One region of the Micromonospora sp. NPDC051300 genome, then DNA from elsewhere that is predicted to be linked to it. Evidence: riboswitches for the same ligand, from Rfam matches in the RefSeq annotation. Region 1 holds a riboswitch; each other region holds the start of a gene.

Region 1 (7,952 bases):
CGTCGTGGCCCACGGGTCGGAGTCCCGGTCGACTCCGCGCACCGCCGGTCGGCCGGGTTCTGACGACCGCCGGGCCGGAAAGGCGCTTCCGATGGTCGTCCGCCTGAGCCGGCACCGCCTGCTCGCCCTGTTCTGCGGCGCACTGGCCGCCCTCACCCTCACCACACCCACATCCGCCGCGGCCACACCCGGCAACGCCGGGGTGAGTCGCCCGGAGGCCGCCGCCGGTTGGCTGGCTCGGCAACTCGTCGACGGAGAACGCCTCGAGGCGGTCTTCGACGGCGTCGCCTACCCGGACCAAGGGCTGACCCTGGACGCGGTGTTCGCCTTCACCGCCGCCGGTGTCGCCGACGACTCCGCCGCGCGGGCACTGGCCTGGGTCACCCGACCCGAGGTCCGGGACGGTTACCTCGGTGACGGCACTGTTGAGGCGTACGCGGGGGCGACCGCCAAGCTGGCCCTCGCCGTCGAGGTGCGCGGCGGGAACCCGACCGATGTCGGCGGGGTGGACCTGGTCGCCCGGCTGCGGTCGCTCCAGGCGCCCACCGGGCGGTTCTCCGACCGGTCGGCCTACGGCGACTACAGCAACGCCTTCAGCCAGTCATTCGCCCTGCTCGCCCTGGATCGCACCCCGCGGGGCGCACCGCCGGTAGCGGCTGCCTGGCTGGCCGGCACCCGGTGTCCCGACGGGGGCTACCCGGTGCTGCCCGCCCAACCGACGTGCCACTCCGATGTGGACGCCACCGCCCTGGTCGTACAGGCGCTTCAGGCCACCGGCCGCAGGGGTGACGCCGCCGCCGGGCTGCGCTGGCTGGTCTCCGTGCAGCGACCCGACGGTGGGTTCGCCAACGCCGACGGCGTGCCGAACGCCAACAGCACCGGCCTCGCCGCGCAGGCGCTGCACAGCGCGGGCCGGCCGCTGGCCTGGGCCCGGGCCCACCGGTTCCTGGCCGGGCTCCAGGTCGGCTGCGCGTCGGCGCCGGCCCGGCGGGGCGCGGTCGACTTCGACGGCGGCGCGTTCGACCCGGACACCGCCGCCCGCGCCACCGCCCAGGCTGTCCTCGGTTTCACCGGCACCGGCTACGCCGACCTGTCGGCCGCCGGCGCCGCCCCCGGCGCACCCGTCCTCGCCTGCCCGTAAGCGGCCTACCGTCCGACCACCTCCAGGAGGATCCGTGTCTCTTCGTCCATCCACCATCCGGGCCCGGCTCGCCGGTCTGCTGACCGCCGTGCTGGCCGCCGTCGCCCTGACCGCCGTCGAGCCCGCGCCGCAGGCCGCGCACGCCGCGGCCTGCACCGGCACCTCAGGCGTCACCGTCGTCGTCGACTACGCCGCCCTCGGCGGCGGCATCCAGGTGGGCTGTGCTCCCGGCGACCCGGCCACCGGGCTCGCCGCCCTGCAGGGCGCCGGGTTCACGGTCACCGGCACGAAGCGCTGGGGTCTGGCGTTCGTCTGCCGGATCAACGGCAAGCCGACCGCCGCGGCGGACCCGTGCGTCAACACCCCACCGGCCACCGCCTACTGGTCCTACTGGCACGCGCCGCACGGCGGCCCCTGGTCCTACAGCTCCTCCGGCGCGTCCAGCTACAACCCCGCACCGGGCAGCGTCGAGGGCTGGTCGTTCGGCGCCGGCGCCGCGCCCGGCATCACCGCCCCCTGATCACCCGGGCCAGGGCGGTGACCGGCGTCGCAGCGGATGCCGGCCACCGCCCTGGCGCCGGACTGTGCCCGGGCGGTACGGTGACCGCACCCGGCGTACGCCGGGCACACAACTGCATACGTCCCGTGTGGGGGAAAGCCGGTAGGAGCCGGCGCTGACCCGCAACCGTGAGCGAGAGCCTTCTCGCGAGCCGGAATGCCTCGCCTGGGACGAGCGGCTTCTTCTGTCGAGGTCTACAGGGTGAAGTCCGGACCGCCGAGGTCCGATTCCACCCCGCTCACCGCAGCTCGCGGAGCGGGGTGTCGTTTGTCTCGGGTGCTTTCCGGAGTTCTCACCGACCGCTCCGCGAAAGGCACCCCCATGCCCCTGCCCCCATCCCGGCGACTCAGCACCGGTCTCGCCGCCGCCACCGCGGCGACCCTGACCGCACTCACCGCACCCATGACCGTGCTGGCCGCCCCCGCCACGGTCGACGCCGCTGCCGCGCGGGACGCCGCGACCTGGCTGGGTGGCGAGTTCACCGACGGGGTCCTGCCCGGACCGTTCGGCGGCCCGGACTGGGGCCTGACCATCGACGGGCTCGTCGCGTTGTCCGCCACCGGCGTGGACACCCTGACCCGGCAGGCCGCCACAGCGCAGGTCGCGGCGCACGTGCGTGCCTACAACAGCTACGACGACTACGGCATCGAGGGCTTCACCGACGGCGGCGCCACCGCGAAGCTGCTCTACGCCGCCTCCGCCGCCGGCGCCGACCCCACCCACTTCGGCGGGTACGACCTGCGCGCCGAAACCCTGTCGCTGATCTCCGGAGCGGACACCGGCAACCAGCAGGGTCGGGTCACCAGCCGGGTCACCACCGACAGCGGCCCGGACGCCAGCAACACCTTCGACCAGTCCTTCGCCGTGCTGGGCCTGGCCCGCGGCGGTGCCGTCCCGCAGGACACCGTCGACTTCCTCATCCGGCAGCAGTGCGCGTCGGGCGGCTTCCGGCTCTACCCGGACACCGCGGACGGCCCGTCACCGTCCTGCGACGAGCAACCCGGCGCCGTCCTCGACGTCGACTCCACCGCGATGGCCGTGCAGGCGCTGCTGAGCGCCGCCGACGACGGCGCGGACAGGGCGGCCGGCGCGGCGCGCAAGGGAGCCGACTGGCTGGTCGCCCAGCAGCACACCGACGGCTCCTTCGGCGGTTCCGGGCCGACCACCGGTGCGAACTCCAACAGCACCGGCCTGGCCGGGCAGGCCCTCGCCGCCGCCGGACTCGACACCGAGGCCGCCCGCGCCGCCGCCGCGCTGACCGCGCTGCAGCTCACCGGCGCGAACGGCGGCAAGGCAGCCGCCGACGCGGGCGCCATCGCCTACAACGCCGACGGTTTCACGACCGCCGTGTCGGCCGGCATCTCCGACACCGACCGGGACCAGTGGCGCCGGGCCACCGCCCAGGCGCTGCTCGGGCTCGCGCAGGTGCCGCTGGGCCGCATCGGCGTCGACCTGCCACCGTCATCGCCGGGACCCACCCCGTCCGGCACGGCCTCGCCCACCATCTCCCCCACCGGATCACCGAATCCGACCATCAGCGCCACCGCCACCCCGACCGCCACCGTCGACCCGAGCCCCGACGACACCGTGAGCCCTCCGGGGGCGACCCCGTCGGCCACCAAACCGAGTACGCCGCCGGCGGCGACCGCCGCGCCGAGTGCGACACCTCCCGCGCCGGGGCTTGCCGGGCTGCCGACCACCGGCCCGGCGATAGCCGGCTACGTGCTGGTCGCGGTCCTGATGCTCGGTGGCGGGGTGCTGCTCCTGCTGCTCGGCCGCAGGCGGGCGACGTGACGGCCCGGTACGCGCGGGCCGTGATGGTCCTCGCCCTGGCCGTGGCGGGCACCCTGACCGCGCCGGCCGCCCCTGCGGCAGCCGCCGGCACGGCCGGCTACTGCCCGGACGCCTCCGGGGTCACCGTCGTGGTGGACTTCCACCAGCTCGGCGGCGGCACGGTGATCCGCTGCGCCCGCGGTGACCAGGGCACCGGCCTCGCGGCGTTGAAGAACGCCGGCTTCCCGATCACCGGCACCCTGCGCTGGGGGGAAGGGTTCATCTGCCGCATCGACGGCAAACCCTCGGCAGCCACGGAGAAGTGCGTCGACACACCACCGGCCAGCGCCTACTGGTCGTACTGGCACGCCTCGAACGGAGGGAGCTGGACCTACAGCGACAAGGGCGTGGCCAACCGCAAACCACCGGCCGGCAGTTTCGAAGGTTGGTCGTTCTCGCTCAACCGCAACGCCAACGACGCGCCCCGGCCGGGCGCCACCCCGAAGCGACCCGCCCCACCGGCTCCGCCCCCACCGTCTCCACCGAAGACGGGCGGCGGCGGGCCGCCAGCACCTCCACCAGCCACCGGCGGTGGGGGAACGGTCGAGCCGCCGGCGCAGGTCGACGGCCCACCGCCGTCCTCGGGCAGTCGGCCTGGCGCGGCCGGACCGACCATCAGCGCCAACGGGCTCCCCACCCCCACGGGTACGGCCACCGGCGCCCTGTCGCCGACGCCGAGCCAGGTCAACGGCACCCCGACCGGTGATGCCACCGGCGCGCCATCGACGGACACCGTCAGCCCGGAGTTGACCGACGTCGCCGCTCCCCGCAGCGGCGCAGGTCCACCGATCGGCACGATCGCCGGGATCCTGCTGCTCGTTGTGCTGGCCGGTGGCGGGCTGATCGCCGCGCGGCGACGGCGTACCGCCGATCCGGATGCCTGACCGGTCCGTCGCCGGCGGGAACCGCCCGGATCCCCCTGCCGGGACCGGCCGGCGGCGGTCGGGGTGGGCCCCAGGGCGGCTGCCGCGCGGGCTGCACCCGGGCGCGTGGTGGCTGTGGTCGCTCGGCCTGGCCACCGCGGCCAGCCACACCACCAACCCGCTGCCGCTGGGTCTGCTCGTCGCGGTCGCCGCGCTGGTGGTCGCCCGGCGGCGCGGCGACGCCCCGTGGGCCCTGGCGTTCCGGATGTACCTGTGGCTGGCCGCGATCATCGTGGGCATGCGGGTGGTCTTCCGGATCGTGTTCGGCGGCGGGCAGGGCGACCACGTGCTGGTCCGCCTCCCGGAGATCCCACTGCCGGCCTGGGCGGCGGGCATCCGGCTGCTCGGGCCGGTCGCCGCCGAACAGCTCCTCGGCGGCTTCTACGACGGGCTGCGGCTGGCCACCATGCTGGTCTGCCTCGGCGCCGCGAACGCTCTGGCCAACCCCAAGCGGCTGCTCAAAGCCGTGCCCGGCGCGTTGTACGCGGTGGGCACCGCGGTGGTGGTGGCGCTGTCGGTCGCCCCGCAACTCGTCGAGAGCGTGCTGCGGGTACGCCGGGCACGACGACTGCGCGGCGCATCCGCGCGCGGGAAGCGGGCGCTGCGCGCTGTCGCCCTGCCGGTGCTGGCCGACGCCCTGGACCGGTCCCTGGCACTCGCCGCGGCGATGGACTCCCGCGGCTACGGCCGCACCGCCGCCGTACCGGCCGGGCAGCGCACCGCCACCGGCGCGCTGGTGCTCGGCGGACTCGTCGGCGTCTGCGCCGGCACCTACGGGCTGCTCGACGGCACCGCAACAGGGCCGCTGGGCCTGCCGATGCTGCTGGCCGGACTGACCACCGCCGTGACCGGGATGCTGCTGGCCGGGCGTCGGGTCCGTCGCAGCCGCTACCGGCCGGACCGCTGGCGGCCCGCGGAACTCGCGGTAGCCGGCTGCGGCATCGCCACCGCCGCGCTGACGGCGCTGGCCGGCTCGGTCGATCCGGACCTGCTCTACCCGCCGGTCAGTCCGCTCACCTGGCCGCAGCCGACCCCGCTGATGCTGCTCGCCGTCGCGGTCGCGGCGGCGCCGGCCTGGCTGGCACCGCCACCCCCGACCGCACGTGCGTCGACCGATCCGGCGGGCACCGCTGCCCCGCCGACACGACAGGTGGCTGCGACGGCGGGAGGCCGCACGTGATCGAGTTCGACCGGGTCACCGTCCGCTACACCGACGACGAGCCGCCGCCGCTGCGCGACGTCTCCCTCCGCGTCGAGGAGGGGGAATTGTGCCTGGTCGCCGGCCGCACCGGAGCCGGCAAGTCGACCCTGCTGCGGGCGATCAACGGGCTGGTGCCGCACTTCACCGGCGGCACCCTGCACGGCACCGTCACCGTGGCCGGCCGGGACACCCGCCGGCACCCACCGCGCGACCTCGCCGACGTCGTCGGCGTGGTCGGCCAGGACCCGCTGGCCGGCTTCGTCACCGACACCGTCGAAGAGGAACTGGCGTACGGCATGGAGCAACTCGCCCTGCCGCCGGCCGTCATGCGCAAACGGGTCGAGGAGACCCTCGACTTGCTCGGCATCGCCGAACTACGCGACCGGCCGCTGCGAACCCTGTCCGGTGGGCAACAGCAGCGGGTCGCCATCGGTGCCGTGCTCACCGCCCACCCACGGGTCCTGGTCCTCGACGAACCCACCTCCGCGCTGGACCCCACCGCCGCCGAGGATGTCCTCGCCACCATCACCCGGCTGGTGCACGACCTCGGCGTCACCGTCGTCCTCGCCGAGCACCGCCTCGAACGCGTCGTGCAGTACGCCGACCGGCTGCTCTACCTGCGCGGCGACGGCCGCGTGCGCGACGGCGAACCTGCCGACGTGCTCGCCGGGATCGACCTCGCGCCGCCGCTGATCGAGCTGGGCCGGCTCGCCGGCTGGACGCCGCTGCCGCTGTCGGTGCGTGACGCCCGTCGACGCGCCGCCGAGTTGCGCCAGCGACTCGCCGACGCGGTCCCCACCCCGCCACCGCCGGTCCCCGTCACCTCCCCGATGCTGACCGCACGCAAGATCGTCGTGAGATATCCGGGAACGGTGGCTGTGGCCGGCGTTGACCTCGACCTGCATCCCGGCCGGGTTGTCGCGCTCATGGGCCGCAACGGGTCCGGCAAGTCCAGCCTGCTGTGGGCGGTGCAGAGCAGCGGCCCCCGCCAGAGCGGCACCGTCGCCGTCACCGGCGCTGCCGGGACAGTCGACACGAAGGCTCTGCCGGCCGCGAAGGCGCGCCGGCACGTCGGCCTGGTCCCGCAGAGCCCGGCGGACCTGCTCTACCTGGAGACCGTGGACGCCGAATGCGACCAGGCCGACCGGGAGAGCGGCGCACCCACCGGCACCTGCCGAGCCATCCTCGACCAGCTCGTCCCCGACCTGCCCGGCGACCGGCACCCCCGCGATCTGTCCGAGGGACAACGACTGGCCCTCGCGCTGTCCGTCCAGCTCACCGCCGCCCCACCGGTGATCCTGCTCGACGAACCGACCCGCGGCCTGGACTACCACGCCAAGAAGCAGTTCGGCGCGCTCGTACGGCGGCTGACCGCCACCGGCCGCAGCGTGGTACTGGCCACCCACGACGTCGAACTCGTCGCGACGACGGCCGACCAGGTGATCGTGATGGCCGACGGGGAGATCGTCGCCGAGGGCAGCACCGCGGAGGTCATGCTCGCCTCACCGGCCTTCGCGCCCCAGGTCGCCAAGGTCCTCGCACCGCAACCGTGGCTGACCGTGGACCAGGTGGCCACCGCGCTCCGACCTGCCGGGACGCGGGCGTGAGCGTGCTGCGGGTCGCGCCCCGCACCGCCGTGGTGTTGGCACTCGCCTCGGCCGCCGCGCTGGCCACCTTCACCTGGCCGTTCTTCGTTCCCGCGCAGCCCGAGACCACCGCCCGCACCGGCGAGGCGCCGCTGGTCTTCGTCATCATGCTGCCGGTGCTGGTGGCGCTCGTGCTGGCCGAACTCAGCTCCGGCGGCATCGACAGCAAGGCCCTGGCGATGCTCGGCGTGCTCGCCGCCGTCAACGCCGCGCTGCGCCCCCTCGGCGCCGGCACCGCCGGCATCGAGACCGTCTTCTTCCTGCTCGTGCTCGCCGGCCGGGTCTTCGGCCCCGGCTTCGGGTTCCTGCTCGGCTCCACGTCGCTGTTCGCCTCCGCCCTGCTCACCGCCGGCGTCGGACCGTGGCTGCCGTTCCAGATGTTGTGCGCCTCGTGGATCGGCCTCGGCGCCGGGCTGCTTCCGTCCCGGCTGCGCGGCCGGGCCGAAACCGTCGTGCTCGCCGGGTACGGCGTGCTCGCCGCCTACGGCTACGGCCTGCTGATGAACCTGTGGTTCTGGCCGTTCAGCACCGGCGCGGACACCCAACTGTCCTACCTGCCGGGCGCCCCGGTGCTGGAGAACCTGCACCGCCTGGCCGTGTTCACCGCCGTCACCTCCACCTTCGGCTGGGACACCGGCCGGGCGATCAC
Region 2 (10,282 bases), on a different contig from region 1:
TCCGCGCAAGCACCCGGACTACGCCCGCTTCGCCGCCGGCTCCGGCGTGGTCCCGATCGTGCGGCGGGTGAACGGGGAGTCGGTCCCCGCGCTGCTGGTCTGCCGCTACGCCGACGTCCGGGAGGTGCTGCGCCGCCAGGACGTGTTCTCCCGGGCGGCCGCCGCGCACGCCGACGAGGTCGACGTGGCGGGCACCATGCTCGGCATGGACGGCGACCGGCACGCCCGGGTGCGCGGCACGGTGAAGGACGCGTTCACCCGGCCGGCGGTCGACGCGCTGCGCGCCGCCGTACGGGCCGCGGCCGAGGCGAGGTTGGCGTCGATGGTGGCCGCCGGCGCCCCGGCGGACCTGGTCCGGGACTTCGCGGTGCCGTTCGCGCTGGACGTGATCTGCGACCTGCTCGGCCTGCCCGCCGAGGACCGGATGCGGTTCCGGCGGTGGGGGGACATGTTCCTCGGCGCCGGCGACCTGAGCCGCGAGGACGCCGCCCGCTCGGCCGAGGAGATGGGCGGCTACCTGTGGGGCCAGTTGGAGCAGCGCCGCGACCGGCCCGGTGACGACCTGCTCGGCCGGATCGCCACCGCGGCCGCCGACCAGCCGGCGGACGTCCAGATCAAGCTGCCCATCTCGCTCGTGGTGGGCGGGTGGGAGACCACGGCCAGCTCGATCGCCACGTTCGTCCACGTGCTCCAGACCGAGCCGTACGGGCCGGACGGGACCGCCTGGTCCTTTCTGGTGGCGCGCCCCGACCGGCTGGACGCCGCGGTCGCCGAGCTGGAACGGCTGCACTCGACCGCCAACGGCGACGAGATGCCGCGCCGGGTGATGGCGGACGTGACGCTGCCCAGCGGCGCCCGGCTGGCCGAGAGCGACATCGTCGTCCCGTCGCACGACGCGGCGAACCGCGACCCGGACGTGTTTCCCGACCCGGAACGGATGGACTTCGACAGGCCGCCCACCCCGCACCTGTCCTTCGGCCACGGCCCGCACTACTGCATCGGGGCGCACCTGGGGGCGCTGGAGGTCCGTACCGCGCTCGGTCTGCTGCTGCGGGAGCTGCCGGGCCTGCGCCTCGCGGTGCCGCCGGACGAGGTCGGATGGAAGGCGGGGCACGCCATCCTCGGCCCGACGGGCCTGCCGGTCACCTGGTGACCGGGGTCAGGCGGGGCCCCCACCCCCGCCGGAGGCGTCGACCGGGGGCCCCTCCTTCACCTCGCGGTCGAGGTGCAGGCGCAGCAGCAGCCAACCCAGCGAGACCGCGCCGATGAACAGGTAGGCGGCCTGCGTGCCGACCGTGTCCCAGCAGGTGTGCAGCGCGACCGCCGCGGCGAAGGTCAACAGGAACGCGGCCAGCCGGCGGCCACCGGGCGCGGCGGCGAGGGCGAACAACGCGCCGGCGGTCAGCCCGGTCCAGGACAGGTGTGCCGCGGGCGCGGTGAGCCCCCGGACGAGGAGCGTCTGCTCGACCGCCCCCAGGTTGCCCTGCGACCCGACCAGCGCGGTGAACGCGTAGCCCATCGTCTCCAACGCGGCGAAGCCGGCTCCGGACGCCACCCCGATCACCAGCCCCTCGCCCGGTGTCCGGTGCCGGCGCCACAGCAGCAGGATGCCGACCGGCACGATCAGCTTCGCGGTCTCCTCGATCAGGCCGACGAGGAGCATCGGCAGCGCGCCGAGCCTCCGCAGCGTGTCGAACTCCAGCCAGCCGGCGGCGACCACGCCGATCACGCCGCCGAGGAACGCGGCGAGGCCGACGATCGCGCCCGGCACCCGCCACCGGCCCGACCGGCCCTCGGCGAAGGTCAGGAACGTGGCCGGCGCGACGGCGGCGCCGAGCACGATCAGCGCGGGCACGAAGTTGATGTTCCGGGTGCCGATCAGGGTCTCCAGCACCAGCAGGAACAGGCCGACGCCGACCAGCAGGACCACGACCCACGCCCAGCGGCGCCCCGGATTCGCCATGCCGCCGAGTATCGTCGCCGTGGCTCGCTGGCGCCATTCCTGCGCTGAGACGAAGCCGACACGCCGGACCCGACATCTGGTGTTGCCCACCCGCCAGCACCGCCATATATGGTGTCACCGCAGCTGGTTCGGCCGCGCCTCACGGGTGCGGCCGAGGCAAGAGGGAACCCGGTGGAAGTCCGGGACTGCCCCGCAGCGGTGAGTGGGAACGACCGCCGTCATCAGCACTGGGCCACCGGCCTGGGAAGCGACGGCCAGTAGGCGACCGAACCCGGTCCGGCCCGCGAGTCCGAAGACCTGCCAGCGCGCCGTGCGCTGCCGCGCGCGGCGGTCGAAGGTCGCGCGGGACGACCGACGCCAGCAGCCGGGCCGGCCGTGCGTGCCGTGCCCGTTGGCGTTCTCCCGCCGTCCGAGGCCATCGGAGTGACAGCGAGGAGAGGTCATGACGGTCGTGCGGGACAGCCCCCCGGAGCAGCGCCGGCTGGCGATGCGGGTCCGCAAGCGGGACGGCGACACCGAACCGGTCGACGTCAACCGGATCGTCCGGGCGGTCGAGCGGTGGGTCGCCGACCTGGACGAGGTGGACCCGCTACGGGTCGCCACCCGGACGATCAGCGGGCTCTACGACGGGGCGACCACGTCGGAGCTGGACCGGTTGTCGATCCAGACCGCGGCGGAGCTCATCGGCGAGGAGCCGCAGTACTCGAAGCTGGCCGCCCGCCTGCTCGCCGCGTACGTGGACGAGGAGGTCCGCGGGCAGCAGGTGGCGAGCTTCAGCCAGTCGATCGGGTACGCCCACGGGCTGGGACTTGTCGGCGACGACACCGCCGCGTTCGTGGCCCGGCACGCCGGCGAGCTGGACGACGCCGTGGACCCGGCTGGCGACCTGCGGTTCGAGTACTTCGGACTGCGCACGGTGGCGGACCGCTACCTGCTGCGGCACCCGGAGTCGCGGCTGGTGGTGGAGACGCCGCAGTACTGGCTGCTGCGGGTGGCCTGCGGGTTGTCGCACACGCCGGGCGAGGCGGTCGACTTCTACCGGCTGATGTCGCGGCTGGCCTACCTGCCCAGCTCCCCCACGCTGTTCAACTCCGGCACCCGGCACACCCAGATGTCGTCGTGCTTCCTGGTGGACTCCCCGCGCGACGAGCTGGACTCCATCTACGAGCGCTACCACCAGGTGGCGAAGCTGTCGAAGTTCTCCGGCGGCATCGGCATCTCCTGGTCGCGGGTGCGCGGGCGGGGCGCGCTGATCCGGGGCACCAACGGGCGCTCGAACGGCATCGTGCCGTTCCTCAAGACGCTCGACGCCGGGGTGGCCGCGGTCAACCAGGGCGGCCGGCGCAAGGGCGCGGCCTGCGTCTACCTGGAGCCCTGGCACCCGGACGTGGAGGAGTTCCTCGAACTGCGGGACAACACCGGCGAGGAGTCCCGGCGTACCCACAACCTGAACCTGGCCAACTGGATCCCGGACGAGTTCATGCGCCGGGTCGAGGCCGACGCCGACTGGTCGCTGATCGACCCGTCGGACGCGCCGGAACTGCCCGACCTGTACGGCGAGGCGTTCGACGCCGCATACCGGGCGGCGGAGAAGAACGCGGTGCGCACGGTGAAGGCCCGCGACCTGTACGGGCGGATGATGCGCACGCTCGCGCAGACCGGCAACGGCTGGATGACGTTCAAGGACGCCGCGAACCGGCTGTCCAACCAGACCGGCGAGCCGGGCAACGTCATCCACCTGTCCAACCTGTGCACCGAGATCCTGGAGGTCAACGACAACGCCGAGACGGCGGTGTGCAACCTCGGCTCGGTCAACCTCGGCGCGCACGTCACCGCCGCCGGCGTCGACTGGGAGACGCTGCGGGCCACGGTGCGGACCGCTGTGGTGTTCCTCGACCGGGTGATCGACATCAACTACTACCCGGCCGCGCAGGCGGCGGCGTCGAACCCGCGCTGGCGGCCGGTCGGGCTGGGGCTGATGGGCCTGCAGGACGCGTTCTTCACGCTGCGTCTGCCGTTCGACTCGGCGGCGGCGCGGGAGCTGTCCACCCGGGTGCAGGAGGAGATCCTGCTGACCGCGCTGGAGACGTCCGCCGCGCTGGCCGAACGGTTCGGCCCGCATCCGGCGTACCTTCAAACCCGGGCCGCGAAGGGTGACCTGCACCCGGACCTGTGGGGGGCGGAGCCCACGCAGCGCGAGCGGTGGGCCGCGCTGCGGACGCGGATCGCCGCGCACGGGCTGCGCAACTCGCTGCTGGTGGCGATCGCGCCGACCGCCACCATCGCCTCGATCGCCGGCTGCTACGAGTGCGTCGAGCCGCAGGTGTCCAACCTGTTCAAGCGGGAGACCATGTCCGGCGAGTTCCTCCAGGTCAACACGTACCTGGTGCGGGAGCTGAAGGCCCGGGGGCTGTGGACGCCGCAGGTCCGCGACCGGATCCGGCGCGCGGAGGGCTCGGTGCAGGGCCTCGACGAGCTGCCCGCCGAGGTGCGGGAGCTGTTCCGCACCGCGTGGGAGCTGCCGCAGCGGGCGCTCATCGACCTGGCCGCCGCCCGCGCGCCCTACGTCGACCAGTCGCAGTCGCTGAACCTGTTCCTGAGCGCGCCGACCATCGGCAAGCTCTCCTCGATGTACCGGTACGCCTGGAGGTCCGGCCTGAAGACCACCTACTACCTGCGGTCCCGACCCGCCACCCGCATCCAGCAGGCCACCGTCGCGCCGGTGCTCGCCCCGGTCGTCGACGCGGCCACGGCCTGCTCCCTGGAGAACCCCGAGAGCTGCGAGGCCTGCCAGTGACCACGACCGCCGAGAACCGACCCCTGCTGCTCGACCCGGGCATGAACCTGACCCTGCGCCCGATGCGGTATCCGCACTTCTTCGACAGGTACCGGGACGCGATCCGGAACACCTGGACCGTCGAGGAGGTGGACCTGCACGCCGACCTGGCCGACCTGGACCGGCTCTCGCCGGCCGAACGGCACCTGGTGTCCCGGCTGGTGGCGTTCTTCGCCACCGGTGACACCATCGTCGCCAACAACCTGGTGCTCAACCTCTACCAGCACGTGAACTCCCCGGAGGGGCGGCTCTACCTGTCCCGGCAGCTCTTCGAGGAGGCGGTGCACGTCCAGTTCTACCTGAACCTGCTGGACACCTACGTGCCGGACGAGGCCGAGCGGTTCGCCGCGTTCGCGGCGGTGGAGAACATCCCGTCGATCGCCCGCAAGGCCGAGTTCTGCTTCCGGTGGATCGACTCGATCTTCGCGCTGCGGGAGCTGCGCACCCGCGACGACCGGAGGGCGTTCCTGCTCAACCTGATCTGCTTCGCCGCCTGCATCGAGGGGCTGTTCTTCTACGGCGCGTTCGCCTACGTCTACTTCCTGCGCTCCCGGGGGCTGCTGAACGGTCTGGCGTCCGGCACCAACTGGGTGTTCCGCGACGAGTCGATGCACATGGCGTTCGCCTTCGACGTGGTGGACACCGTACGCGCCGAGGAGCCGGAGCTGTTCGACGACGGGATGGAACGGCAGGTGCGGGAGATGCTGGCCGAGGCGGTGGAGTGCGAGGCGCAGTTCGCCGAGGACCTGCTCGACCAGGGCGTCTCCGGGATGTCCTCGGCCGACATGCGGCTCTACCTGGAACACGTGGCCGACCGCCGGCTGGCCGCGCTGGGCATGGCACCGATGTACGGCAGCGGCAACCCGTTCGCGTTCATGGAGTTGCAGGACGTGCAGGAGCTGTCCAACTTCTTCGAGCGGCGGGTGTCGGCCTACCAGGTCGGGGTGACCGGCCGGGTCACGTTCGACGACGACTTCTGACCGCCGTACCGCCCCGGCCGCCGCGAGCGGCCGGGGCGGGCGGGGCGCGCCGACGCCGGGTACGCGCATGCGCGTATCGCCCACGCCTCCTGAGATCCGCACAGTTGTCTGCGCCGAGCCCGGCGTGGGTGTCGGCGGACGAGGGGGGAACGCACGTGAAACGGATACGTCAACGGCTACGGCCGTTCCTGGCGGCGGCGCTGGCCACGGTGGTCGGGGTGGCGTTCGCCGCCGCGCTGCCGGCCGCGCCGGCCGCCGCCAGCTACGGCTCGACGGTCACCGTCACCGTCGACGAGATGCACACCACCGAGTGCCTCGACCGGGTCTGGCTCGTCGTCTGCGACCCGCCGGAGCTGTTCGGCGTGGCGATCCTCACCCAGGACGACGGTCAGCAGCAACGCTGCGAGATGGCGCTCCCGGCGACCTCCGGGACGGACATCGTCACGCCCCGCACGGTATGCGCCGGGCGCTCGGTCACCGGCAACTTCCGGGTCAACTTCGAGCTGTGGGAGGACGACTCCACCGAGGGTGGCAGCCGGGAGCAGGCGGATCTCAACCCCGGCACGGCCAAGGACTGGGCGACGACGAACCTGCTCGGTGGCCGGTCGGGCACGTCCCGGTGGAGCACCAGCGGCGGTCCGTCCCGGGCCGTCTTCACGGTGACCGTCGCGGCCCGGCCCACGAGCATCACCATCTCGTCGCCGGCGCCCACCGGGACGCCCCGCGAGTTCGACCCGCGGCTCGGCGAGCGGCTGACGATCAGCGGCTCGCTGTCGGTGCCGTCGGCGTTGCGTTTCACCATCACCTCGCAGGCGAGCGGGGCGTCGTTCGTGCGCGCCGAGGCGCCGTTCTACGGCGGCGCGTTCAACGTCGACTGGGACGGGAAGTGGTCCGACGGGTCGTACGCGCCGGTCGGCGGATACACCATCACGGTCGCCGACCCGGTCGACGCCGGCTCGGCGCGGACCACCCAGGCCCGGGTCATCCAGCGGGTCGCGCTGGCCTTCGCCGACATGACCAGCCAGCCGGCCACCAACTGGCAGTACCGCAGCGGCCCGATCGTGGTGAGCGCGGTGGTGCCGGCGGCCGGCACGTTCCGGATGCGCGTGCTGCGCGGCGGCGTCGAGGTGTTCCGCACCGCCGACGTGCGGCGTGCCGCCGGCCCGCTCTCGTTCTCCTGGACCGGGCGGCACGCCGACGGTTCCTGGGCCACGCCCGGAAGCTACGTGTTCACGCTGGAGGGCACCGCCGACGACGGGCGGGCGTTCCCGGCCGCCTGGCGTACCGTGCCGGCCGGCGACCCGCCGCCCGGCCTGGAGGTGTACGCGTTGGCCGAGCCGGGCGTCCCGGCGGTCAACCCGCAGGCGGTGCCCGGCACGTCGATCCGCGCCAAGGTGGTCGCCGCCGACCACACCGCCCGGCCGGCGGCCCGGATCACCGTGGAGATGAGCCCGGCCGGCTGGATCGGCCGGCCGGTGACGCTCGCGCCGCGCGTGGTGAAGACCTGCCTGCAGGCCGACGAGTGCCAGGCGGTGATCCCGGCGGACATCCTGGCCGGCCCGGCGGTCGCCTACCGGGTGACCGCCAGCGAGGCGGACGGGGTGCCGGACATGCGCACGGCGACGGCGGACTGGCGGATCACCGACCTGAACCCGCCGGCGCCGTCGCAGACGCCGGAGGTCACCCTGGTGCCGCTGTGGCGGGCCAGCGTGCCGGCGGTGGTGGACGGGAGCGGTCGGGTGAACACCCGGCCGCTGAACCAGACCATCGACGTGGCGTACGCGCCGGGCAGCGGCTACGACACGTCCACGCTGGACGGCGCGCGGCAGTTCGGCAACGCCGTCGACGACAACGCGTGGCAGTTGCTGGGCATCCGCTCGCGGGTGTTCCCCAGCTCGATCGGCACGCACTGGTCCCAGGTGGGGATCTGGGTGCAGAACGTGCCGGTCGAGGTGACGGTCAGCCCGGACGGCGACGCGTTGTGCCGGCGCGGCGCGTTCGACCCGGTCAGCTTCGCCGAGACCAACGGCGTGCTGCACACCGTCAACTGCCGGGACAACGCCTCCGGCTTGGTGTTCAGCGCCGACTCGTCGATCGTGGGCTGGCACGAGCTGCACCACAGCGCCTACCACGAGGGCGACGAGTACTGCTGCGACGGTGGCTACTGGTACGGCGAGGGGAAGAACACCTACCACTCCCTGTCGGACTGCCAGCGGGGCGGCTCGGACGGTCGCACCTGCAACGAGATCACCGACGGGGTGAGTCCGACCGGGTGGTGGCGCAGCGACGGGCCGATGGCCGACGTCATGATCAACAACACGGTCGAGCGGGCCGACGACATCCGGGCCGCCGAGGCGACCTTCGCACGATGCGGGAGAGGGCAATGCTGAACCGACGACTCCGTACCCTGGTCGTGGCCGCGCTGGCGGTGCCGTTCCTCGGTGCCGTGGCGGTCGCCTCGCAGGCCGCGCCGACGGCGGCCGGCGCGGCACCGGTCCTGCCGGCGCCGACCGTCGACCCGGCGGACCCGACCACCGGCGCCCACCTGCGGCTCGGGCTGCGCGTGTCGGACCGGGACGCCGCCCCGACCCGGCTGGAGATCGACCGCGGCTTCGCCTCGTCGCTGCGCGGCTCCGGCGGGCCGTTCCAGCTCGTGGTGCGCGACGCCGCCGGGGCCACGCTTGACACGCTGGTGCTGGACGACCCGCTGGCCGTGCGGGTGTACGGCGGCAAGCAGAACGCGCACGACACGCCCCGGGTCAAGGAGGCGGACGTGGTGGTGGACCTGCCGGTCGCCGACACCGCCGCCGTGGTGGACGTGGTCCTGGCCGACAGGCGGATCGGCCGGGTCGAGATCGGGTCCCTGATCGGGGCCTGCCAGGGCGCGCCGCTGCCCTGCGCCACCAGCTAGGCACGCGGGCCGGGCACCTCCAGGATGCCGAGTTCGATCGCCCTCATGACGGTCGCGACCGGTCCGGAGGTGCCCAGCTTGCGGTGCACGTTCTCCAGGTGCTTCCGGGCCGTGCCGGCGGCCAGGCCGAGCCGGCGCGCGGCGGCCGGCACGGTCAGCCCGTCGGCGATCTGACGCAGCACCTCCACCTCCCGCCCGCTGAGCGTCGAGCCGCCGGGAGGAACCACGGCGGCGGGCCGGCGACGCCGCGCGTGCACCGCGATCAGCGCCGGCTGGATCCGGGCCAGCAGGTCCATCTCCCGCGCGTCGAAGGCCCGGTCGCGGTTGAACTGGTACCAGCGCAGCACCGGGGCCGCGCCGACCACGAGCGTGACCGTGTGCGCCCCGATGCCGCGCGGCGCCAGCACCTCCTGGTAGAGCGCGTGCCGCCGCCACCGGTGCTCCGGCAGCACGTCGGTCACCTGCATCGGCGGCGCGGGACAGGAGCGCGAGGCGCGCACGTTCGGCGTGAACAGCGGATGGGCGGTCACCTGGTCGTGCATCCGGCGGACCAGCGCCCGGTCGACCGGGCGGTCGGCGGTGAGGCCGGGCGGGCGCAGCGTGGCCAGGTCGAGTTCGGCGTACGTGGACAGTTCGCTGTGCAGGCGGCGAGCGACGGCGGCCAGGACGGTGTCGACGAGCGGCGGACCGTGCAACGCCCCGATCACGGTCGCCGTCTCGCGCACCCAGGCCTGATCCGCCGTGGCGGTGGGAAGCGTCACGAGCGGACGATAGAAGGCCGCCTGGGATTCCCATATCGGCTACCGGACAGCGGTCGCCTTGCCAACACCACGCGCCCGATCAGGTCGCCGGGCTCTCCCCCGGCAGCGCCCGGGCCCGCACCAACGGGATCAACGCCACGATCGCCAGCGCCAGCACCGCCACCACCAGGAACGCGGTCCGCAGGTTCAGCGCGCCGGCGAGCAGCCCGATCACCGGCGCCGCGAGCAGCGCGCCGGGCCACTGCCCCATCGCCACCACGGAGACGCCCTCGCCGGAGGTCAGGCCGGGTTGCTCGCCGGCGAAGCCGAGCACCGTCGGGGTCACGCAGGCCAGGCCGAAGCCGAGCAACGCGAAGCCGGCCATCACCGCGGCCGGGTGGGGGTACGCCACCGGCAGCGCCACGCCGACGGTGGCGACCAGCGCGGACACCCGGACGAAGCGCACCCGGCCGACCCGGCCGGCCAGCCGGTCGCCGAACAGCCGGGCCACGGTGGCGGCCAGCGAGAGACAGGTGTACGTGGCGGCGGCCAGCACCGCCGCGGCGCCGGCCACCTCGGTGGCGTAGAGCGCGCTCCACTGCGCGCCGGCCATCTCGACGAACGAGGCGAGGAACGCGATCGCCGCGAGCAGCAGCAGTTGCGGGGTGAACCGCTCGCGCAGCCCGCGCCGGGCCTCCCCCTCCTTCGTCTCCTGCCGGGGCGTGTCCGGCAGCCAGCGGTGGGTGCCGATCAACAGCGCGCCGAGCAGCACGCTCGTCACCGCCATCTGCGCGGACGGGGAGAGCCCGACCGCGGCGGCGCCGGTGCCGCAGAGCCCACCGGTCAGCATGC
Region 3 (10,282 bases), on a different contig from region 1:
GTCATGAGCGGAGCGCTCCGACCATCTGAGCTACGTCGGCGAGTTGGTGCCCTCGGCGCGGGTCGAACGCGCACTGGCGACGTCCTCAACGTCGTGCCTCTGCCGTTGGGCTACGAGGGCATCGGTGCTTCCGGGCCAGGATTCGAACCCAGCTCTCCGCATCCAGAATGCGGCGTCCTACCGAATGGACGACCCGGAAAGGGTGGTCACCACGACCGCGTGGCGTTTCCTGCGTAGGCCGTACGGGATTCGAACCCGCAACCTTCCGGCTGAGAACCGGATGAGCTGCCCGTTGCTCCAACGGCCCGGGAGGCCGGCCGGGTGAGAGCCGGCCGGCGGTCTTCCATGCCATCCGCTGTGGAGTTGAGAATCGACGACACCTCCGGCCACGGCCGGGCCGGAACGCAGGGGTGGCAGGGTTCGAACCTGCAACCGTCGGCTTTGGAGGCCGGTGCTCTTCCGGTTGAGCTACGCCCCTCTGAGGTGGGTGGGACAACGAAAGAGCCGCCCGGTCCCGGTCGGGGTGGGCGGCTCGTCAGCTTCCGCTGGCGCTATTCGCGCCGCCACCCCGGCTTCCAGTTCTGCTCGGTCGCGCACCGGCCGCCGGCTCGCCCGAGCAGGCGCAGCGCGACACCGCCGCGCGGCATGAGCCGCGTGGTTTCGGTGCGGGTGTGCTGCGACACGGGAAGCTCCTCGGTTCGTTCCATCTGGCCTGGTGAGTAAACGGTAGAGGGCGGCGGCCGCGGACGGCAACGGATATTCCGTGGGGACGCGAGTCGGCTCAGCGGCCCAGCCACCCACCATCGACGACGAGGACGGTGCCGTGGACGTAGGCGGCGGCGTCGGAGGCCAGGAAGACCGTGGCCCCGGCCAGGTCCTCGGGTCGCCCCCACCGGCCCGCCGGGATGCGCTCCAGGATCGCCCGGTTGCGGTCCGCCTGCTCCCGCAGGGCCCGGGTGTTGTCGGTGGCGATGTAACCGGGCGCGACGGCGTTGACGTTGACGCCCCGGCCGGCCCACTCGTTGGCCAGCGCCCGGGTCACCCCGGCGATCGCCGACTTCGCCGCGGCGTACCCGACGACGTTGATCCCGCCCTGGAAGCTCAGCATGGAGGCGGTGAAGATGATCTTCCCGCTGCCCCGGGCGACCATCCGCCGACCGACCTCCCGGGCGAGCACGAACGGCGCGGTCAGGTCGACCTGCACCACCTCGTCCCAGTCGGCGTCGGGGTGCTCGGCGGCCGGCGACCGCCGGATGGTGCCGGCGTTGTTGACCAGGATGTCCACCGGGCGCGGGCCGCCGGACAGCGCCGCGGCCAGCTCGGCCACCGCCGGGCGGTCGGCCAGGTCCACCCGGTACGGCGTGAACGTGCGCCCCCGGGCCTCGACCCGCCGGGCCACCTCGCTGCCCTCGCGTTCCAGGGTGGCGCTGACGCCGATGACGTCCGCCCCGGCGCCGGCGAGCGCCTCGGCCATCGCCAGCCCGATGCCGCGCCGGCATCCGGTCACCACGGCCAGCCTGCCGGTCAGGTCGAACATGCTCATCGGTCGCCACCGCAGTCGATCAGGATCTTGACCACGCCGCCGCGCTCCAGCGCGTCGAACGCCCCGGCGACGTCCCGCAGCGGCACGACCTCGGAGATGAGGTCCTCCGCCGGAACCTCGCCGGCCGCGAGCAGGCGGACCGCCTCGGTGAAGTCGCCGCGCCGGTAGACGCGGGCGCCGACGATCTCCAGCTCGCGCCAGAAGACCCGGTGCAGGTCCACCTCGCGGGGTGTCGGGTGGATGCCGACCACCACGAGGCGTCCGCGCACCGCGAGCAGGCCGGTGGCGGTGCGCACACCGCCCGCCGACCCGGAGACCTCGAACACCACTGCCGCGCCGGCCCCGCCGGACTGGTCGTCGACGACGTCCACCGGCTCGGTCTCGGCCGGGTCGACCACGGTGAAGCCGAGCCCGGCCGCGACGGCCCGCCGGTGCGGATCGAGTTCGACCAGGACCACCCGCGCCCCGCGGGTTCGGGCGACGCAGGCGATCAGCAGGCCGACCGGGCCGGCGCCGATCACCACCGCGTGTTCGCCGGCCGCCAGCCGGGACCGGCGTACGTCGTGCACCGCCACCGCGATCGGTTCGATCAGCGCCGCGTGTCGCAGGGAGAGCCCTTCGGGCAGCGACACGAGAGTCTCGGCGGGAACCGTCCAGGACCCCTGCATGGCGCCCGGCGAGTCGATGCCGAGGAAGGTGAGCCGGTGGCAGACGTGCTGGTGCCCGGCGCGGCACGCCGGGCAGTCGCCGCACCAGACAAGCGGCATCACGGTCACCGCGTCGCCGACCCGCCAGCCGGTGACGCCGGCGCCCGACTCGGCGATCCGGCCGGACATCTCGTGCCCGATGACGGCCGGGACGGACACCCGGTGGTCCATCGCGCCGTGCCGCACGTGCAGGTCGGTGCCGCAGATGCCGGTGTAGGCGACGACGACCCGGACCTCGCCGGGCCCGGGTGGCACCGCCGGTCGGTCCTCGACGGTGAAGGTACGGTTGCCGACATACAGCGCGGCCTGGGTCATGTCGTTCCGCCTCCGCTCGGGGCCTGACTTTCCGCGTCTCCGCCTGTTCAGATCGCGAGCCGGTACACGCGTACCGCGGTGCCGGCGAAGATCTCGTCGCGTTCGGCCGCGGACAGCGGCGGCAGCGCCGCGCCCAGCGCGTCGCGAACCACCCGGTAGTCGGCGACGAGCAGGCAGACCGGCCAGTCGGAGCCGAACATGAGCCGCGACGCCCCGAAGGTCTCCACGGCCACGGCCACGAAGGGCCGCAGCGCGGTGACCGTCCAGCCCGGCCCGGCCTCGGTCACCAGGCCGGACAGCTTGGCGGTCACGTTGGGGCCGGCGGCGAGCGCCGCCAGGTCGGCCGACCAGCCGGCGAGCCCGGCGGCGCCGGCCCGGATGCGTGGCTTGCCCAGGTGGTCCAGGACGAGCGGCACCTGCGGCAGGTCCCGGGCCACGCGGGCCGCGGCGGGGAGCTGGTCGGCCCGGATCACCAGGTCGAAGACCAGTCCGGCGTCGGCCACCGCGGCCAGCCCCCGGCGGACGTCCGGGCGGTCCAGGTAGTCCGGGTCGGGTTCGCCCTGCACCTGCGAGCGGATGCCCACCAGCAGCTCGCCGCCGCGCATCCGCCGGTAGTCGGCGAGGGTGTCCGGCAGGTCGGGGTCGGTGACGTCCGCCCAGGCCACGACGCCGGCGATCGGCTCGGTGTCGGCCGCGTAGGCGAGGAACTCGGAGGCTTCGTCGCGGTGGCAGCGTCCGCCCTCCACCAGCACCGTGTGGCGTACGCCCGCGGCGTCGACCGCGGCGCACAGGTCCGGCGGGGTGAACGGGCGGCGGATGACGGCCAGGTCGGGGGCGTCGAGCCAGGTGTAGCCGCGCTCGGGTCGCCACAGGTGGTGGTGCGCGTCGACGATCAAGGCCTCTCCCTGCACGTGTCGGGCCGGTTCGCTCAGGCGGTCGCGGCCGGGACGAAGTGCTCGTGCAGGTGGTCGACGTATGGCCCGGTCCGCCCGGCTACCGCATGGGTCGGCGTCCGCTCCGGCGCCCCGCCCCCGCACGCTCAGGCTGAGCAGGGACACCCGCCACGACCAGAGATCTGATGTCTTTATAGACGAATCCCTCGTCGATGTCTAGAGACAGACTTCGATCAGGTTACGCACCCGGCCCACTCGCGCCCCCGGCGGCGCCGACCCCTGACGCATGGACGTGCGGAGATATGATGTCTGTCGGGGCAGGGCGCCGGGGCGAGGGAGGGCGCGTGGCACTGACCGACGAGGCCATCGCGAAGATCAGGCAGATGATCCAGTCCGGCGAGCTGCCCCCGGGCGCCCGACTGCCCCCGGAACCCCAGCTCGCGGTCCAGATCGGACTCTCCCGCAGCGGCGTACGGGAAGCGGTCAAGGCGTTGGAGTCGGCGCGCGTGCTCGACGTCCGACGCGGCGACGGCACCTACGTCACCAGCCTCGCGCCCCGACTGCTGCTGGAAGGCGTCGGCCTCGCCGTCGAACTCCTGCGCGACGACACCCTGCTGGAGGTCATGGAAGTGCGCCGGCTGCTGGAACCGGCCGCCACCGGCCTGGCCGCCGCCCGCCTCACCGACGCTCACCTCGACGAGCTGGCGCAACTCCTGGAGGACATGCGGACCGCCGCCGAGGACGCCGAGAAGCTGATCCGGTACGACACCGCCTTCCACCGCACGGTCATCGCGGCCACCGGCAACGAGACGCTCACCTCACTGCTCGACGGGCTCTCCGGCCGCACCGTGCGAGCCCGGGTCTGGCGTGGCCTCATCGAGGGCAACGCGGCACACGTCACGCTCGGCGAGCACCAGGCGATCTACCGCGCGCTGCGCGCCCGTGACCAGACACTCGCCCAGGCGACAGCGCTGCTGCACGTCAACACCTCCGAGTCCTGGCTCCGCACGATCCTGGCCGCCACCGACGGCGACGGCCGGTCGGACTGACCGGCGCCGGGGTCACGACTCGACCAGTCCCTGCGCGACGAGGTCCGTCCAGAGCGACTCCGGCACCGGGGCGGCGGCGCAGGCCGCGTTCCGCCGCACCTGCGCCGGGCTCTTCGCGCCGAGCACCACAGTCGCGACGGCGGGATGCCGCGCGACGAACGCCATCGCGGCCTGCGGCAGGGTCACGCCGTGCGCGCGGCACACCTCGGCGACGCGCAGCGCCCGCGCGTGCAGGGCCGGTGGGATCGGCCCGTAGTCGTAGGTCCGCCCGGGCGGGTCGGTGGCGAGCACGCCGCTGTTGAACACCCCGGCGGCGAGCACCCCCACCCCCCGTTCGAGGCAGCGGGGCAGCATCGTCCGGCCGGCGGACTGGTCGAGCAGCGTGTACCGCCCGGCCAGCATGACGGTGTCCACGTCGGTGTCGGCGACGAACCGCTCCAGCATCCGCCACTGGTTCATGCCCACCCCGATCGCCCCGACCACGCCCTGTGCCCGCAGCTCGTGCAACGCCGGGTACGCCTGCTCGACGGCCTCCCGCCAGTGCTCGTCGGGGTCGTGGATCAGCGCCACGTCCACCCGGTCCAGGCGCAGGCGGGTCAGGCTGGACTCCAACGACCGGCGTACCCCGTCGGCGCTGAAGTCCCAGCGGCGCACGTGGTCGGCGGGCACGTCGAACCCGCCCGCGTCGTCGCGCCGGCCGGCGGTGGCCGGGGACGGGACCAGGAGGCGGCCGACCTTGGTGGAGACGGTGAACGCGGCCCGGGGCCGCCCGGCCAGCGCCGCCCCGAGGCGGCGCTCGGAGAGCCCGAGGCCGTAGTGCGGGGCGGTGTCGAAGTAGCGGATGCCAGCACGCCACGCGGCGTCGACCGCGCCGCGGGCCTCCTCGTCGGTGACGCCGCCGTTGAGGTTGCCGATGCCGGACGCGCCGAAGCCGACCGACGTGACCCGGACCGTCGAGCCGCCCAACCGGGTGATCTCCACTGGCGCTCCTCAGGTCGCGACCGCTCGTTCACCACCCCTGGAACATCCGATGTCTGTCAGGGTAACCGTGGCACGAGGACGATTCCGAGCCGAAGAGCGGGCCGGCGGTCCGACCTGGACCGCCCCGCCGCCGTGGACACCACCCGCCCGCGGCTAGCCCAGGGCGAGGCGGATGCCGAGGGCCACGAACGCGACCGCGCAGAGCCGGTTGATCCGCCGCGACCACCGCCGGTCCGCCAGCCTGCCGGCGAGCCGGCCGGCGCCCACGCCGAGAGTGATGTCCACGGCGAGCTGCACGGCGACGAACAGGGCGCCGAGCAGGACGAGCTGCGCCGTCGCGTCGCCGGCCCCCGGATCGACGAACTGCGGCAGGAACGCCACGCTGAACAGGATCATCTTGGGGTTGAGCAGGTTCGTCACCAGACCGCGCAGGAAGGCCCGGCCGGGCGACGCGCCACGGTCCGGACCGGTGACGGCGACCGGATCGCGGTGGCGCGCGGCCCGGACCCCCAACCCGATCAGGTACGCGGCCCCGGCCCACCGGATCGCGGTGAACAACGTCGGCGACGCGCTGATCACGGTGGCCAGTCCCCCGACCACCGCCGCCACGTGCACGGCCTCCCCCGCGGCGACGCCCAGCGCGGCGACGACGCCGGACCGGGTGCCGTAGCGGGTGGCGTTGGCCAGCACGAACATCATGTCCGGACCGGGGGTGACCATGAGGACGACGATCGCGGCGAGATAGCCGGCGAGGGTCGCCACGGACAGTCCGAGCATCGCTCAGCCCTCCCCGGCGCCGTCGAGCAGCGCCCGCCGCAGCGACAGCCGGTGCTCCCGCCGGATCCGCGCCTCCCGGTAGCGCCGCCGGTCCCCGTCGGTCTCCGGCAGCAGCGGCGGTACCGGGCGGGGATCGCCGCGATCGTCCACGGCCACCATCACCAGATGCGCCGTCGCCACGTCGACCGGCGGCACCGCCCGGTCCCAGCGGTCCGCGCGGACCTTCACCGCCACCTCCATGGAGCTGCGGCCGGCCCAGGTGATCCGGGCGTCGACGTGGACCGCGTCGCCCACCCGGACCGCACGCAGGAACGCGGTCTCGTCGATGGCGGCGGTGACCGCCGGGCCGTCGGAGTGGCGCGCGGCGACCACCCCGGCGACCGAGTCGATCAGGTTGAGGATCCGGCCGCCGTGCACCGTACCCATCAGGTTGGTGTGGTGCTGGTCCATGATCTGCGACAGGGTCAGGCGCGACGCCGACGGTGGTCGGCCGGCGAGCGTGATGGTGTCGGGCACTGTGCGGGTCCGTCCTCGATGCGGCGGACCGCCGACCGGAGGGCACGCGTCGAGGGCACGCCGACGGATCGCGTACGACGTGTCACCCGCCCGGACCCACCCGCGAGGTCGACGGCAGCGCGCACCGGTGGTGCGCGCGACGCGGGCAGGTCTTCGGACTCGCGGGCCGGACCGGGTTCGGTCGCCTACTGGCCGTCGCTTCCCAGACCGTTACGGGCCCAGTGCTGATGACGGCGGTCGTTCCCACTCACCGCTGCGGGGCAGTCCCGGACTTCCACCGGGTTCCCTCTTACGACACCCGGCCGTCGCCGACCGGGTGAACCAGCGCTGCGGCCATCGTAGTCAGTGCTCGGGGCGCGGGTGGCGGGCCGGGTGGGTGACGGCGGTCTCGTCGGTGACCGGGCCGCCGGAGCGGGTCAGGCGGTCGGCCTCTCGTCCTCGGGGGTCACCAGGACCATCCGGCGACGTCGGGCGGCGAGGAACAGGACCGCACCGGCCGCCAGCGCCGTGACCCCGATTCCGCCGATCAGCCCGGCCTGCGGACCGGTGACCGGCAACCCGCCGTCACCGCCACCGGCGCCGCCGTTGCCGGTACCGCTGTCGCCGCCATGGCCACCATCGCCGCTATCGCCGTCGCCGCCGCCGGCCTTCGCGGCCAGCACCACGGCGAAGCCGTCCCGGTTGTCGCCGGGGTCCACGTCGGGCGCCGGTGCGGCCACCGCGTTCGCGGGCAGCCGGGTGCGCACGGGCGTGGAGCGCTCGTTCGTCGGCCGCTCGGCGAGGCCCTCCACCCGCACGGTCCCGCCGCCCACCGTCGCCGGCGCGGTGGCCGACGCCGGGGTCGTCACCAGGTTGAACAGCTCGACCGCCGAGTAGACCGTGTCGTTCGGGTCGGTGTCCTCGACGGCCGGCACGAGGGTGAGGTCCGGATAGGAGCAGACCGCCGAGCGCCCGGCGTCGCCGAGCACACACTGGCTCGGCGGGCTGGTGAAGGCCACGCCCCGGGGCAGGCGCAGCGTGACCCGCACCCCGCTGACCGCCGTGCGGCCCTGGTTGGCGACGGTGTGCCACACCGCGCCCGTCTCACCGGGGTTCAGCGTCCCGGTGGGCTCGGGCCTGCCGCCGGCGCCGACGCGCACGGACTGCTTCACGTCGCGGGCGACCACCGAGAGGTCGGCGCCGCGGTTGTCGACAAGCGTCAGCGGGAAGGATCTGGTGTTGTCGGCCGGATTCGCGTCCTTGTCCGACCCGAGGGTGACCGACACCTCGAATGTGCCCTGGTAGGGCCCGGCGGCCCCGAAGACGGCCGCGTCGATGGGAACGTCGGCGGTCTCGCCCGGCCCGGGGATCAGCTCCGGCACCAGTTGGCAGTAGAACCCCCCGAAGTCGCCGTCGCACTCCCCCACACCGCCGCCGGCATGCCAGATCAGGGCGACCGGCAGGGGGTCGGGGCCCTCCGCCGGCTGACGGACCCGGACGACGACCTCGCGCGGGGTCGCGTCCCCCCGGTTGCTGACCTTGAGCTGGACGACCTTCCGCTCGACGCCCAGCGGGATCGTCGTTCCGGAGGCGTCGACCGTGAGGTCCGGGCCCCGCTTCGCCGCCGCGGCGGGAACGGCGGGAACGGCCACGCCGGCGACGAGGACCAGCGCGGCGGCGACAGTTCGCGACAGCCGACGACGAACGCTCATGACAGCACCCTTCGGGACACGCGGACGGTGTGGACGAGAACACTATCGGCAATCGGCCCACGTCGGTGTCCCGCTGCCGCACGACGAGCTCGCCCGTCCTGCGGAGTGACCGCCGGCGGCTCGGGTACACCATTGTTCGGCAGAGCTGTCGGCGGTGACGACGACTGCACCGATCGGAGGCGGGCGGGTGTCCGAGGCGGACCGGGGCAGGGTGACCGGTGGGGCGCGACCGCGTACGGCTTCGGGGATCGATCCCGAGGTGTGCGCGCGGTGGCGGCTGACGCCCGGGCCGGTGCTCGCGGACCGGTCGAGCGGCACCTGGGAAGCCACCCGGGACGGCGCCGCGACGATCGTGAAGTACTTCGACGACGCGACCTGTCCCGACTGGCGCTACCTGCTGCGAGTCATGGCCGCGGTGCGGGAGTCGGGCTGGCCCACCCCGGAACCGGTCGAGGAGCCGCTGATCGACGCGCACGGCGCGTGGGTGCTGTTCCGCCGGCTACCCGGACGATCCGCTCTGCCCGCCGGGCCGGACCGGTCCGCCGAGCGGCGCGCCCGTGGGCGGTTGCTGGCGGAGTTCCACGCGACCGCGGCGGCCACCGGCATCGACGATCAGCGCGGCGGCTTCTCCGCGCCCGCCGAGGTCGTCGCCGACCCCGAGTTGGCACGCCTGCTGCGGCGCCACGAGATGGCGAACCCGGATCAGGGGGCGTGCTGCGGCGCTGCCGCGAAGCGGCGGCGACGTGGTTCGCCGAGCATCCTGACCCGGATGTGCCGCGCAGCGTCATCCACGGTGACTTCACGCCGTGGAAGCTGCTGTTCGCCGGCGGGCGGCTGACCGGCCTGCTCGACTTCGAGGCCACCCACCACACGTTCCAGGTGGCCGACTTCGCGCTGCCGTGGCGCGGACACCAGGACGACGTGCTGCGCGGGTACGACGAGGTGCGGGCCCTGTCGGAGCTCGAGTGGCACCTCGTGCAGCCGACCTACTGGGCGTGGCTGCTCCTCGGCGTCAAGGACGCGCTGGCCGCACACGACCGCGCCGGCCCCGGTGGGCACGAACCGCCGAACCTGCGGTGGCAGGTCGCCCACGCCCGCAGGCATTCTCCGCTGATCGCCGCCCGGACCGGCACGACACCGCCATGGTCGTGACCCTGGCGCGACGGCCGGCGGTGCGCGAGGACTCGTCGGGGCGTGCCGGGGGCTGAGGAACCGCGCCAGGCGCCCCATCCGCTCGGCGGGCTCACCCAGGCCGATGTCGCCGGCCACCGGGGTGATTGAGCAGGTCACGGGCGGGGTAGTGGCCCTCCCCGAAGATCAGTAGGCGGCCGGTGCCCAGTCCGCCCCGGCACGAGGGGTACCACCGGTGCGGAACTGGGGACACGACGCCGTCGCGCGGTTACGCGGCGACGGGATGACCGTTGTCGAGCTGACCGTCGCCGCCGCGGTCGCCTGGATCCTGGCGGCGGTGGTGATCCGCCACCCGGATCCGTTCTACGCCCCGACCGCCGCGCTCGTCGTGCTCGGCGAGTCCCGCGGTCGACGGCTGCGGCAGACCGTCGAGATCCTGCTCGCGGTGGCCGCCGCCGTGCTCGTCGCGGAACTGCTGGTGTACGCGCTGGGCCCGGGCACCGGCACGGTCCTGCTGGTGCTGGTGCTGACGACCACGACGCTCGTCGTCATCGGGGCCCGCCGGGCCCTGGTCGTGCAGGCCACCGTCTCGGCCATGTACCTCGTCGTGGTCGCCGCGCCGCACGGGACGCTGATGCCGTTCCGCTTCGTCGACGCGCTCGTCGGCGGCGCGGTGGCG

The links. Region 1 has a riboswitch for cobalamin ahead of ACIA5A_RS30370 (prenyltransferase/squalene oxidase repeat-containing protein). Riboswitches for the same ligand answer to the same signal wherever they lie in the genome.
Region 2: linked by a shared signal. The riboswitch ahead of ACIA5A_RS07010 (ribonucleoside-diphosphate reductase subunit alpha) and the one ahead of ACIA5A_RS30370 (prenyltransferase/squalene oxidase repeat-containing protein) in region 1 are both predicted to bind cobalamin.
Region 3: linked by a shared signal. The riboswitch ahead of ACIA5A_RS19395 (acyl-CoA thioesterase) and the one ahead of ACIA5A_RS30370 (prenyltransferase/squalene oxidase repeat-containing protein) in region 1 are both predicted to bind cobalamin.

The regions. Positions count from the first base shown of each region.
Region 1 covers NZ_JBITEP010000055.1:6,992-14,943, forward strand. The annotation lists gene ACIA5A_RS30360 (peptidase) at 92-1,141, shown strand; gene ACIA5A_RS30365 (hypothetical protein) at 1,176-1,661, shown strand; cobalamin riboswitch at 1,747-1,884, shown strand; gene ACIA5A_RS30370 (prenyltransferase/squalene oxidase repeat-containing protein) at 2,028-3,494, shown strand; gene ACIA5A_RS30375 (hypothetical protein) at 3,491-4,417, shown strand; gene ACIA5A_RS30380 (CbiQ family ECF transporter T component) at 4,410-5,636, shown strand; gene ACIA5A_RS30385 (ABC transporter ATP-binding protein) at 5,633-7,264, shown strand; gene ACIA5A_RS30390 (ECF transporter S component) at 7,261-7,952, shown strand, end outside.
Region 2 covers NZ_JBITEP010000004.1:117,379-127,660, reverse strand. The annotation lists gene ACIA5A_RS07020 (cytochrome P450) at 1-1,153, shown strand, start outside; gene ACIA5A_RS07015 (PrsW family intramembrane metalloprotease) at 1,160-1,963, opposite strand; cobalamin riboswitch at 2,071-2,283, shown strand; gene ACIA5A_RS07010 (ribonucleoside-diphosphate reductase subunit alpha) at 2,406-4,760, shown strand; gene ACIA5A_RS07005 (ribonucleotide-diphosphate reductase subunit beta) at 4,802-5,779, shown strand; gene ACIA5A_RS07000 (hypothetical protein) at 5,935-8,169, shown strand; gene ACIA5A_RS06995 (hypothetical protein) at 8,163-8,690, shown strand; gene ACIA5A_RS06990 (LuxR C-terminal-related transcriptional regulator) at 8,687-9,451, opposite strand; gene ACIA5A_RS06985 (MFS transporter) at 9,531-10,282, opposite strand, start outside.
Region 3 covers NZ_JBITEP010000017.1:6,224-16,505, forward strand. The annotation lists tRNA gene ACIA5A_RS19335 (tRNA-Met) at 1-40, opposite strand, end outside; tRNA gene ACIA5A_RS19340 (tRNA-Leu) at 45-120, opposite strand; tRNA gene ACIA5A_RS19345 (tRNA-Gln) at 128-199, opposite strand; tRNA gene ACIA5A_RS19350 (tRNA-Glu) at 235-307, opposite strand; tRNA gene ACIA5A_RS19355 (tRNA-Trp) at 406-478, opposite strand; gene ACIA5A_RS19360 (hypothetical protein) at 552-683, opposite strand; gene ACIA5A_RS19365 (SDR family oxidoreductase) at 782-1,543, opposite strand; gene ACIA5A_RS19370 (zinc-binding dehydrogenase) at 1,540-2,565, opposite strand; gene ACIA5A_RS19375 (amidohydrolase family protein) at 2,613-3,461, opposite strand; gene ACIA5A_RS19380 (FadR/GntR family transcriptional regulator) at 3,803-4,507, shown strand; gene ACIA5A_RS19385 (aldo/keto reductase) at 4,520-5,488, opposite strand; gene ACIA5A_RS19390 (LysE family translocator) at 5,642-6,265, opposite strand; gene ACIA5A_RS19395 (acyl-CoA thioesterase) at 6,269-6,781, opposite strand; cobalamin riboswitch at 6,908-7,122, opposite strand; gene ACIA5A_RS19400 (hypothetical protein) at 7,198-8,472, opposite strand; gene ACIA5A_RS19405 (phosphotransferase) at 8,953-9,624, shown strand; gene ACIA5A_RS19410 (FUSC family protein) at 9,839-10,282, shown strand, end outside.